One region of the Alteromonas sp. ABH4_452 genome, then DNA from elsewhere that is predicted to be linked to it. Evidence: predicted binding sites of a transcription regulator. Region 1 holds the regulator's gene; the other holds the start of a gene.
The links. Region 1 encodes FliA, which starts transcription of late flagellar genes. Its sites were predicted from a motif close to CTAAAGNTNNNNNNNNNNNNGCCGATA; they were not measured.
Positions count from the first base shown of each region.

Region 2: the regulator FliA is predicted to act here: its motif matches at 2,559-2,585, upstream of ACYX4N_RS17640 (HAMP domain-containing methyl-accepting chemotaxis protein).

Region 1 covers NZ_CM149973.1:3,747,633-3,756,274, reverse strand. The annotation lists gene flhB (flagellar biosynthesis protein FlhB) at 1-125, shown strand, start outside; gene flhA (flagellar biosynthesis protein FlhA) at 292-2,391, shown strand; gene flhF (flagellar biosynthesis protein FlhF) at 2,421-3,830, shown strand; gene ACYX4N_RS16135 (MinD/ParA family protein) at 3,836-4,702, shown strand; gene ACYX4N_RS16130 (RNA polymerase sigma factor FliA) at 4,699-5,430, shown strand; gene cheY (chemotaxis response regulator CheY) at 5,467-5,850, shown strand; gene ACYX4N_RS16120 (protein phosphatase CheZ) at 5,885-6,640, shown strand; gene ACYX4N_RS16115 (chemotaxis protein CheA) at 6,653-8,642, shown strand, end outside.
Region 2 covers NZ_CM149973.1:4,104,168-4,108,907, forward strand. The annotation lists gene pdxA (4-hydroxythreonine-4-phosphate dehydrogenase PdxA) at 1-403, shown strand, start outside; gene rsmA (16S rRNA (adenine(1518)-N(6)/adenine(1519)-N(6))-dimethyltransferase RsmA) at 400-1,227, shown strand; gene apaG (Co2+/Mg2+ efflux protein ApaG) at 1,236-1,610, shown strand; gene ACYX4N_RS17635 (symmetrical bis(5'-nucleosyl)-tetraphosphatase) at 1,618-2,445, shown strand; gene ACYX4N_RS17640 (HAMP domain-containing methyl-accepting chemotaxis protein) at 2,729-4,740, shown strand, end outside.

The DNA of each region.
Region 1 (8,642 bases):
TATTTATGGCGGTAGCACAGGTGCTAGCACATGTTTATCAGCTTAAAGCACATAGGGCAGGGAAGGGGAAGCGTCCTAAACCACTTAAACGAGATTTGCCTATCCCTCCAGAATACCGTCGCTAAGTATCTATATTTCTGTTTTTTTGGAGGGCCTATTTATACCTTCCGCATATTTTTTAGCTCTATTGGTGTATGTAAGTGCCGCTTTGTATAAAGCTGGCACGTTAGTTGAAAACTCTATTGAAGATTTACATAAAGCGTCAATTTTCTGATAGAGAGACACCCAGCCATGCAGTTATCCGGTTATCTTCAGCGATTCGATAAAAATCAGCTGCAAAATTTTACCAGTGGTTTAGGCGCGCCTATTGTCCTTTTGGCAATCATGGGAATGGTAATACTACCCATGCCGCCGTTTTTACTCGACGTATTGTTCAGCTTTAATATTGCGCTCTCTCTCGTCATTATTTTGGTAGCGGTACTCACCCAACGCCCTGTGGATTTTGGTATTTTCCCACTTGTGCTCCTAATAGCGACAGTTCTGCGTTTGGCGCTTAACGTTGCGTCTACGCGGGTTGTATTACTGTACGGCCACGAAGGGGGAGATGCGGCAGGTAAAGTGATTGAAGCCTTCGGTGCTGTGGTTATCGGTGGTAACTATGCTGTAGGTATTGTTGTCTTCGCTATCCTTCTTATTATCAACTTCAAGGTAGTAACCGCAGGTGCGGGACGTATTTCAGAAGTAAGTGCTCGCTTTACGTTAGATGCTATGCCAGGTAAGCAGATGGCAATCGATGCCGACCTTAATGCAGGCTATATCGACCAAGACCAGGCGCGTCAGCGTCGCGAAGAAATAACCGCAGAGGCTGACTTTTACGGGTCGATGGATGGTGCATCAAAGTTTGTAAAAGGCGATGCGGTTGCCGGCCTTTTTATCATGCTTATCAATATTGTTGGCGGCTTATTCATAGGCATGATTCAGCACGGTCTTTCATTTGGCAATGCCATAGAGATCTACACTATTTTGACCATTGGTGATGGTTTGGTGGCGCAGATACCTTCATTACTACTTTCTGTAGCAACGGCGATTATCGTTACTCGAGAAAACGAAACCCAAGAAATGGGTAAAGAGATCCGTGGTCAGCTAGGAAATAATCAAGCGCTTTATATAGCATCAGGCGTGCTTTTCGTCATGGGTATCATTCCGGGTATGCCTCATATCGCATTCTTGGGTTTTTCATTTTTGATTGCGGGCTTTGCATATTGGCAGACAGTTCAAGCTAAGAAGAAAGCTGAAGAACCTCAATTGCCAGAGAACATTTCAAAAGATGAAACTGTTGCACCTGAAGTTAAAGAGCTGGGATGGGACGACGTTCAGCAGGTGGATACCATTGGTTTAGAAGTGGGCTATCGCTTAATTCCGCTTGTTGATAAATCTCAAGGTGGTGAGTTGTTGACACGAATTAAAGGCGTACGTAAGAAACTATCGCAAGAGCTGGGTTTCCTTATTCCACCTGTTCATATACGCGACAATCTAGACTTAGAGCCTAACACTTATACCATCGCTATGCTCGGCGTCACAATTGGCGATTCCGTTATAAGTCACGACGAAGAGCTTGCCATTAACCCAGGGCAAGTGTTTGGCAAGCTAGAGGGGCGGGCTACTAAAGACCCTGCTTTCGGGCTAGATGCGGTGTGGATTAAGCCTAATAAGCGCGAGCACGCGCAAACGCTTGGATACACGGTTGTTGATGCCGCTACGGTTGTTGCGACTCATCTAAGTCAGTTACTTTCCAATAACGCCTATCAGTTACTTGGGCATGAAGAAGCGCAACAGCTTCTAGATATGCTGGCCAAACAGCACCCTAAATTGGTCGAAGGTTTGGTGCCCGATATTCTGCCGCTTAGTACCGTTGTGAAAGTGCTGCAAACCTTACTATTTGAAGGCGTGCCTATTCGCGATATGCGCACCATCGTGCAAACGCTTAGCGAGTACGGCACACGGAGCCAAGACCCAGATGTATTGGTGTCTGCGGTGCGTATAGCACTCAAACGTTTAATCGTTCAGGAAATTACTCAGGGGGCAAAAGAGATACCTGTCATAACCTTGGCGCCAGAGTTGGAACAGATGTTGCACCAGTCCCTTCAAGCAGGTGGCGAAGACGGTGCTGGTATAGAACCAGGTCTGGCAGACAAGCTGCAGAAATCATTGCAGCAAGCCAGTCAGCAGCAAGAGTTAGAGGGAGAACCTGCAGTACTCCTTACCTCAGGCATGCTACGACCCGTGCTGTCTCGCTTCTTAAAGTATTCTGTTGTTGGGCTGCATGTTCTTTCATACCAAGAAGTGCCTGACGACAAACAAATAAAAATAGTCAGTTCGGTCGGTCAATAATCTGACACTGGGTGATTGGAGAGGTTGCAATGAAAATTAGACGTTTCTTCGGCAAAGATATGCGTGAGGCGCTAAGCCAAGTTAAAGCTGAGTTGGGCAGTGATGCAGTGATCATGTCAAATCGCAAAGTCGCTGACGGTATCGAGCTTGTAGCAGCCTACGACAAAGAGCCTGAAGCTAAGCTTTTCACGCCTAAGGCGACACCACAGACCGCTGCTAAAACGCCTGGCCAAAAGGCTGTGCCTAGCTTAAGTGAAATTATTGGCGACGATGGCCCTGATAGCTTAAAAGCCTTGCTGGAAAAGCAGCATGGTGGAAACCCAGTTGCAGGCAGTTCTGCACAACCAGCACAGCCAATGTCAGCGAACGCTAAGCACGCCAACGAAATTGCATCTCACTTAGATTTTTCAGAAGCGTTTATCGACGACCTTGAAACACAATCACCAGCACAAGATGCTATCGAGCAACAGACTTTTCCTGAGCATCAAGCGTCAAGTATGGGTGAAACTCCTGTATCCCAGTCTGCTGAACTAGCTCAAATCAAAGAAGAGTTAGCTTCACTTCGCGACGTATTGCAGTATCAAGTTGCAGACCTAATGGAAGCGAAGAACAAGCGTCAAAAACCTGTTCATCAATACTTGGTCACGCGATTAACCGATATGGGTTTGAGTAGTGCACTAGCAACTCAGCTGATTAGCTATACACCGGCTCATTACAACGAACGTGACGCGTGGGTATATCTTCTTAACCTATTGGCTAATCGCATAAATGTTACCGGAAACGATATACTAAGCTCACAAGGTGCCGTTGCATTAGTCGGGCCTACTGGTACAGGTAAAACAACCACTGTTGCAAAGTTGGCCGCCCGCTACGCGCAAAAATACGGTGCAGAATCGGTAGCTATGATAACTATTGATACGTATAGAATTGCAGCCTATGAGCAACTAGCGACATACGGAAAAATTATTGGCTGTACTGTGCGAAAAGCGCAAACTAGTGAAGAACTAGCAGATTTATTGTTCCAACTTCGTCATAAGCGACTAGTATTGATTGATACAGCAGGTTTTAGTCAGCGTGATAGTCGATTAATTAAGCAAATTAAGCAGTTCGACAATGGCCAAATGCCAAAAGTTAAAAAATATTTGGTAGCGCAAGCCAATACGCAATATCCGGCTTTGCAGAGAATCATTCAAGCGTATGACGATATTGAACTAAGTGGCTGTATTTTCACAAAGTTAGATGAGTGCTACTCTTTAGGAGAGGTACTTAGTGCAGCGGTTGAATACCAACTACCGGTTAGTTATGTCACCGATGGTCAAAAAGTGCCTGAAGACATTAAGATTGCAGAAGCGAAATCTTTAGTTTCCGCTGCTGCAAAGCTTTATAAAAAGTACGGTTTGAATCATACTAGTAGTAACAACGCAATTAAAACAGCATAAGCAGTATGATTGACGATCAAGCGAGTAGCTTAAGAAAAATGAAGCAATCACGGTTAATCAAAGTAATCGCCGTCACCGGTGGTAAAGGTGGCGTCGGTAAAACAAACATTACGCTTAACACTGCTATCGCCATGGCGAAGCAGGGCAAGCGTGTAATGGTTCTTGACGCGGACCTTGGTCTTGCAAACGTAGATGTGATGCTAGGCCTGCGAGTTGAGAAAAACCTATCTCACGTACTCTCTGGCGAGTGCACGTTGGACGAGGTTTTAGTAACAGGCCCCCACGGTATTAAGATTGCGCCCGCCACATCTGGTACGCAGTCAATGGCGGAACTCTCACCCACACAGCACGCTGGCTTGATAAGAGCGTTTAGCGAGCTGCGTTCTCAAATAGACGTATTAATAGTCGACACCGCTGCTGGCATTTCAGATATGGTATTAAGCTTTTCTAAAGCCTCCCAAGATATCATGGTGGTGGTTTGCGATGAGCCAACATCACTAACTGATGCGTATGCGCTGATAAAAATCCTTAACCGTGAGCACGGTGTTTTTCGCTTTAAAGTTGTGGCCAATATGGTTCGCGATGTGCGAGAAGGTCAGGAATTATTTAGCAAATTAAGCAAAGTGACAGGGCGTTTTCTCGATGTTGCACTAGAATTAGTGGCGACGGTGCCATTTGACGAAAATATTCGCAAAGCTGTGCGTAAGCAAACAGCTATTGTTGATGCTTTTCCAGGCTCTCCTGCAGCCGTAGCGATAACCAAGCTAGCAAACAGGGCGCTTACTTGGCCTATTCCAGCGCAGCCTGGAGGTCACTTAGAATTTTTCATTGAACAATTAGTTGCAGAAAAAGCCGTAGGAAGTCAACGTTGAACAGCAAGGCAGCCGCTTATCAACAGCAAACAGATAAATCGCAGTTAGTCGAAAGACATGCGCCCCTGGTTAAGCGTATTGCGCACCATTTGATGGCGCGCCTGCCTGCGAGTGTACTTGTTGATGACCTTATCCAATCAGGCATGATTGGTTTGTTAGAGGCTGCTCGAAACTTTGATGGGTCAAAAGGCGCAAGCTTTGAAACCTTCGCAGGTATCCGCATTCGCGGTGCCATGCTGGACGAAATACGCAAAGGTGATTGGACGCCACGTTCTGTTCACCGAAATGGTCGCGCGATAACAGAGGCGATATCTCAGGTTGAAGGTGAAACCGGGCGCGACGCACGAGATTCCGATATTGCTGACAAGCTTAATGTGAGCTTGCAGGATTATCACCAGATGCTCAATGAAGTAAATGCCGGGAAGTTGGTCGGCATTGAAGATTTAGGTGTGTCGGAAGATGTGATCACTACCGAGCAAAGTCGAGGCAGTGATGCACCGTTAGAAGATTTAATGCAGGGCGCATTTCAAAAAGCGCTGGCCCATGCAATAACGACATTACCCGAGCGAGAAGCGATTGTTCTTTCACTTTACTATGATGAAGAACTAAACTTAAGAGAAATAGGCGAGGTTCTCGACGTAAGTGAGTCGAGAGTCAGTCAAATTCATAGTCAAGCCATGTTAAAACTCAAATCACGAATGAAATCGTGGCAAGCTGACGAAGAATAGAAATTAAAAACAATTAACCCCTCAGTGGAGGCTATTTTGGACAAAAGCATGAAAATTCTCGTGGTCGATGACTTTTCAACCATGAGACGTATCATCAAAAACCTGCTTAAAGACTTGGGTTTTGCCAACATTCAGGAAGCGGATGACGGAAGCACTGCATTACCTATGTTACAACAAGGCGATTTCGACTTTGTTGTTACTGATTGGAACATGCCTGGTATGCAGGGTATAGATTTGCTCCGCGCGATTAGAGCCGATGACAAACTTAAGCATTTGCCAGTACTTATGGTGACCGCCGAAGCGAAGAAGGAACAGATCGTTGCCGCCGCCCAAGCGGGTGTGAATGGTTACGTCGTTAAACCTTTCACCGCGGCAACGCTTAAAGAAAAATTAGATAAAATATTCGAACGTTTAGGTTGATCCAGACGCTCACCAGATAAATGAGGTTTACTGGATGTCAACGAATGTAAACGTTCCAATATCGTTAGAAGAAGCAAAGCAGCTTGTCACTTTTCTCGAAGAAGGTGACAAGGCTTCAGCTAACGCACTACTTGAAGCCGTCTCAATGAAAGAAAACGTTGAGCTATTCGCTGAAGTAGGCAAGTTAACGCGTCAACTCCACGACGCATTAAACAACTTTCAAATAGACGACCGCATCAAAAATCTAGCTACAGACGATATCCCTGATGCCCAGTCCCGCCTTACCTACGTAATTGAAGAAACCGAAAAAGCTGCTAATACTACTATGGATGCCGTTGAGGCGAGTATGCCCATCGCTGAACTGCTATCGGAGCGGATCGAAAAGGTTATGCCAGAGTGGAAAAAGCTGATGAACCGCCAAATCGAGTTGGGTGAGTTTAAGGTTTTATGTGCAGACTTAGACGAATTGTTGGAAGACGGTTCGAATCAGTCGGCTAAACTTACACAGTTACTTACTGAAGTTTTGATGGCACAAGGTTATCAAGACTTGACTGGACAGGTTATTCGTCGCGTTATCGACTTGGTTAAAGAAGTCGAAGATAGCCTTGTAAACATGCTTACTATGTTTGGCGAACGGGACGGTGCAGAACAATCTAAACCTTCCAGCGTTAAGGCCGATAAGATTGATGGTGTAGAGGCAGAAGGCCCAATCATTGATGCTGACAAACGAGATGACGTCGTTTCAGGTCAAGATGATGTAGATGATCTTCTGTCTAGCTTAGGTTTTTAGGGGAGCGGGTGCATGTCGTTTGATGTTGACGAGGAAATATTACAGGACTTTCTAGTAGAAGCTGGGGAGATACTTGAACAATTACAAGAACAGCTCGTTGATCTTGAGAACAATCCTGAAGACGCGGACTTGCTTAACGCAATTTTTCGCGGCTATCACACAGTAAAAGGGGGAGCGGGTTTCCTTTCTCTTACTGAGTTAGTTGAAATTTGTCACGGTGCTGAAAACGTTTTTGACGTCATGCGCAATGGCCAACGAACGCTAACGCCTGAGTTAATGGATATCATTTTGCAAGCCACTGATGTGGTCGTTGAAATGTTTGAACGAGTAAAAGCGCAAGAGCCGCTAGAGCCGGCAGATGCACACCTCGTCGACCTGTTACACAAACTCAGTCGCCCAGAATCTCCAGATGAAAACATTTTCGACAATGCAAATGCGCCTGCGGCCGAGCCAGAAGTTGTCGCGGCTGAGCCCGAGGTCGTTGCAGAAGAGCCGGAACTAGCTATAGATGAACCAGTGCCAGCAGCGTCAGGTACCAGTGAAAGTAGCGGTGGTATAGAAGAAATTACCGAAGATGAGTTTGAGGCTCTCCTTGATGAGCTTCATGGAGGTGGTGCTCCAGGACAAGCTGCATCAACCAATACAGAACCCGCCAAACCGGAGCCTGCGCAAACGTCAGCACTAGCGGCGAGCACTGACAGTGATGACATTACTGATGAAGAGTTCGAGGCACTGTTAGATGATCTGCACGGAAAAGGTCAGTTTGGTGGGGACGAAAAAAGTGCTCCAGAACCAGTATCAGCAGCTGCTCCGGCAAGTAGTGCCGGAGATGAAGAAATTACCGACGATGAATTTGAAGCACTGCTTGATCAGCTTCACGGCTCTGGTCAAGGTCCAACTAAACAAGGCTCTGCTCCAGCGGCCCCTGAACCTCCGGTAGACAAAGCGGCTACCGAAGCTGTTCAAAAAGCAAAGCAATCCGCGTCGAGTGCCCCGGCTGCGCCTAAGGCGAAGCCAGAACCTAGTGCAGCGAGCCCAGCTAAAACGAGCAAAGCAGCTGCGCCAAAAGCGCCTGCCAAGAAAGATGATAAAAAAGGGGCTCCTGCTCCACCACCTGCTGAGACAACAGTACGTGTAGACACTAAGCGTTTAGACCAAATTATGAATATGGTCGGCGAACTCGTACTCGTTAGAAACCGACTGATAAGTTTGGGGATCAACAGCAACGATGAGAGCATGTCAAAGGCCATTGCTAATCTAGATGTAGTGACTGGAGACTTGCAAGGTGCGGTAATGAAAACCCGCATGCAGCCTATCAAGAAAGTGTTTGGCCGTTTTCCTCGCGTTGTACGTGACCTGGCTAGAAGCTTAAAGAAAGAAATTACCTTAGAGCTTGTAGGTGAAGAGACAGACTTAGATAAAAACTTGGTTGAAGCATTGGCCGACCCGCTCGTGCATTTGGTGCGAAACTCTGTCGACCATGGGATAGAAATGCCTGATGATCGTGCAGCGGCAGGTAAGCCTCGCATGGGTACGGTTCAGCTATCAGCATCTCAAGAGGGCGACCATATTCTTCTTACTATCGAAGACGACGGTAAGGGAATGGACGCCGAAAAGCTCAAAGAGATCGCAATTAGCCGCGGCGTATTGGACGCAGACGCAGCAGCACGCATGTCTGACGTTGAAGCGTTTAATCTTATTTTTGCACCTGGCTTCTCTACTAAAACCGAAATCAGCGATATTTCAGGTCGTGGTGTGGGCATGGACGTGGTTAAAACCAAGATTAACCAGCTCAACGGTACCATCAATATCGACTCGCAGTTAGGAAAAGGTACACGATTAGATATCAAGGTACCGCTAACGCTCGCGATTCTACCTACGTTAATGATTGTTGTAGGAAAACAGACCTTTGCGTTACCATTAGGTGCGGTGAACGAAATAATAAACATGGACATCAAGAAGACCAATACGGTAGATGGCCAGCTAACAATGATAGTTCGTT
Region 2 (4,740 bases), 350 kb from region 1:
TGGCATCAATGAGCCTCACATTTACGTATGCGGATTAAACCCGCATGCGGGTGAAGATGGCCATATTGGTACTGAAGAGATCCACACTATCGTCCCAGCGCTAAATGAGCTAAGAGACGAAGGCCTTAAGATCACCGGCCCCCTGCCCGCTGACACTATATTTCAGCCTAAATACCTAGAAAATGCCGACGTTGTGCTAGCTATGTATCACGACCAGGGCTTACCCGTGCTAAAATACAAGGGTTTTGGGGCGTCAGTGAATATCACATTAGGATTACCTTTTGTTCGCACTTCAGTCGACCACGGTACTGCATTAGATTTAGCAGGTACAGGTGAAGCCGACGCCGGTAGTTTCAGAAAAGCATTGGAAAAAGCCATTGAGCTTGCACATCATCAACAATGAGTAAAACACATTTAGGCCATACGGCCAGAAAGCGATTCGGGCAGAATTTCCTACACGATGACTACGTGATAGGTAAAATTGTCGCAGCCATCGCGCCAAAAAATGAGCAAAACTTGGTAGAAATTGGACCAGGTTTAGGCGCATTAACAGACCCTGTTTGTGAAGAAGTTGACGCACTAACGGTTATTGAACTTGACCGCGACCTTGCCAAACGTCTGCGACACCACCCATTTAACGGTGAAAAACTAACCGTTATTGAACAAGACGCGATGACGATGGATTTCGGCGCACTATGCAAAGAAATGCCAATAAAAGACAAGAAGCTTCGCGTATTTGGTAACTTGCCTTACAACATTTCAACGCCGCTAATGTTCCACCTTTTTGATCATGCTCATTGCATCGAAGACATGCATTTTATGCTTCAAAAAGAGGTGGTGAACCGACTAGCTGCTGGACCGGGATCTAAAAATTACGGCAGGCTTTCAGTAATGGCCCAGTACTATTGCCACGTGATCCCTGTTTTGAATGTTCCGCCAGGTGCCTTCAAGCCACCTCCGAAGGTAGACTCGGCCGTTGTAAAACTAGTTCCACATCAAGCTCCACCCGTTGATGTTGAATCAGTAAATACCCTTGAGCGCGTTTGTGCACAGGCTTTTAATCAACGCCGAAAAACTATTCGTAACTCACTGAAAGACAGCTTAAGTGAGGAAGAAATCCGTGAGTTAGGGTTAGATCCAACTTCTCGCGCAGAAGTGTTATCGCTTAACGACTTTGCCACTATAGCTAACGCTGTATCGGCAAAAGAGCACCAACAAGAGCAATAAGTTCCTCTATGGATGTACTTGATATAAAGGTGCGGGTGAAAACCCGTCACCTTCCTGACCACCTGCCCTCAGATTCTAAGCAGTTCGCGTTTGCCTACCACATTACTATTGAAAACAATAGTGAGCATACCGTCCAACTGCTTAGTCGCTATTGGAAGATAACCGACGCTAACGGTAAAACGTCAGAAGTAGAAGGTGATGGAGTGGTAGGAAAACAGCCTATAATGAAAGCTGGTGAACATTTTGACTATACCAGTGGCGCAGTCATTGACACACCGGTTGGCAATATGGAAGGCTACTATGTAATGGAACTAGAAAGCGGTGAGCGTTTTCGCGTTCCTATAAACGTATTTCGCCTAGCCATTCCAAGCATTCTTCATTAAGGTTTCTATGTCTAAAGGTAACACCTACGTCATTGGCGATATTCAGGGCTGTTATGACGGTCTTCGTCGCGTATTGGATAAAGTAGAATTTGACGAGACAAACGACAAGCTGTTTGCTGTCGGTGACTTGGTTGCAAGAGGAGAAGATTCGCTTAGCACATTGCGCTTTCTGAAATCTCTTGGCAGCCAGTTTAATAGTGTTTTAGGTAACCACGACCTGCACTTACTTGCCGTTGTAAACGATATTCGCAAAGCCAAAAAGTCAGATAAATTAGACCCGCTTCTTAACGCTTCGGATTTAAACGAACTGGTTGATTGGTTGCGGCAGTTTCCTCTAGCGATGAAATTAGATGAAAACTCTGTGATGGTCCACGCGGGACTTTATCCTAAGTGGTCTATTGATGAGTGCGTTTCACTTAGTGATGAAGTTAGCAACATCCTTAAGTCCGCTGATTACGCCACTTTTCTTTCAAAGATGTACGGTAATACACCTGACAACTGGTCAGATAAACTCGAGGATGACGAGCGACTGCGCTTTATTGTGAATGCGTGTACGCGCATGCGGTTTGTTCATACCGATGGCACCCTCGACTTTGACAACAAGTCTCATCCCAGTACCGTTTCTGATTCTGCTATTAGCACCCTAAGGCCTTGGTTTGAAGTAGACAATACAAAGCTCACAGCTAGCCAGCGAGTTATTTTCGGACACTGGGCCGCCCTTTCAGGCCAGACAAACAACTCGCAGTTTGTTGGGTTAGATACTGGCTATGTATGGGGGCAAAGTATGACGCTATTGAATTTAGATACCTCAACTTTGGTTAGCGTACCAGCGTAGAATCATTGTTATATTCACGTCTTCAGATATGAAACTTGTCCGAATAAGAGTCAGCTTATCCTGCCTCAACTGGTTGTACCAGTAATAACAATTAGACTTAAGTGCTAAATAAAATAAACATTAAGTCACTGTAGCCGATACACTTACTTGTGAAAGTAACGATGATGTTTCGTTACCTGCTCAGCATTCAAGCATGCATCACTTTATAAGTGCTATATTTTGTTAGCTGAGGCGGGTAATATCGTTAGGGATAAAAATAAAAAACACTCATCCAGGAGTTCCGATGAAAATAACGGTAGCCACACGCGTAATCGGGGGGTTTGTAGCGATTAGCGCACTTCTAATCGTTATAAGTGTTGTGTCACTTTATAACCTCAATTCTATAGGCTCTGCAACAGAGGAAGTAAACGACGTTGCCTTGCCCACGGTAGCAGGCAGTAATGCACTCAAAGCAAGCTTCCTAAATATGGGTCGACTTACCTTCGAAAGCTATATCGAAGAAGATTTAAGTGATCTTAAGGACAAGAGAGCGTCATTTGGCACTGCCAAAGATACCTTTGAAAATGAGTACAATAAGCTAGCGCAGGCCGTTAGTAATGAGCCAGAGCTTAGAAACACGCTAAACAGTGTTCGTGAATCTTATGATGCGTATATTACCAATGTTGAGGCTATGTACAAAAATCACCAAATGTACCTCGACTTGCGAAACAATATACAAGACAAACTAGGTGATGCTGAAGATAACGCAGACGATGCCTCTACCTACCTTCTGGATTTTTCAGACCTAGACGAGGTTCAGCGCGATCCCAACCTCAGACGTGCTGCTGAGATCGGTGGTCAACTTGAAACTTCGCTTCTCTCTCTTCTTACTGTTTCATACGAGTACATTAAAACCGAAACACTGGTGCGTTCACAGACGCTCGGTAACGAGGTCGACCTTGTAGTTGAAAAAGTAGTTACCCAGCTAAGCGAAATGGTTGAAGCTGCGGGGGGTCGTGATGACTCAGGTACACTTGATGATATTAACGACTTAGTTAATGACGCCATCAACGCCATAAAAGCTAACGACGGCGTTGTGCAGCTTCATGTCGACCGACTAGAGCGCAGAAATGACGCTGAACAAGCACTTAACGCATCTGATTCAAATATTACGCAGGGTGTTGTCGCACTTGAAAACCTGCTGAATCTTGCTGATAAGAAAGCATCTCATATAGAAAATCAGGTGAACGGTGCTATTACAACAGGCAACACCTTTGTTATTGTTGTTGTTCTCATCTCTATTGCCGTAGCAGCCTTCATTGGCTACGTCACAGTTCGCGCTATTACACGCCCGCTTTATCGCGTAAACGAACTACTTACTGTTGCGTCATCAGGTGACCTTACTCATCGCCTAGACGATTCAGCGCAAGACGAGTTTGGGCTACTAGCAAGAAACTGCAATACGCTAATTGGCAACCTGAAAGAGCTGATTACTGCCATTAACGTTCGCGCAGAGCAGCTAGCTGCAGCGTCGGAACAAACGTCGGCAGTGACGGCACAAACCACCCACTCTATTCAGGATCAGAAATCACAAATTGGCCAAGTCGCAACGGCGACAACAGAAATGCACTCAACGTCGCAGCTTGTTGTGCAAAATGCCGAAGATACGCTTAGCCAAATTCGTCATGCAGATGCCGAAGCTGAAAATGTTCGCCAAATCTCGTTAGAGAACAAGAACACTATTGAGATCTTGTCTCGGGATGTTCAAGAAGCAGCCGACGTGATTAATAAGCTTCACCAAGATAGCGCAAGCATTGGCGGTATTCTTGATGTTATTCGCGGTGTCGCCGACCAAACTAACTTACTTGCATTAAATGCCGCGATTGAGGCTGCACGCGCCGGTGAACAAGGCCGAGGCTTTGCGGTAGTTGCAGATGAAGTAAGAACCCTCGCGAGTCGCACACAGGAGTCGACACAAGAAATCAACGCCATGATTGAAGTACTTCAAGCTGGGGCTGAAAAAGCGGTGTCTGTGATGGACCAAGGTAAAGAGCAAACCGCCGCCTGTGTTGCACAAACCGAAAAAGCCACGCAAGCGCTCGATATCATTACTGATGCGGTTCACAAAGCTCATGACGTTAGCTCTCAAATTGAGCAGTCAGCCCGTGAACAAAATACAGTCTCGCAAGAAATTAGTGAAAAGCTTGAAACCATTGTGGGCATTGCTGAAGAGACGACAGCGGGTGCACAGCAAACGTCTGAATCTAGCCATGAAGTGGCACGTCTTGCCGAAGAGCTACAGCAGTCTATCAGGCA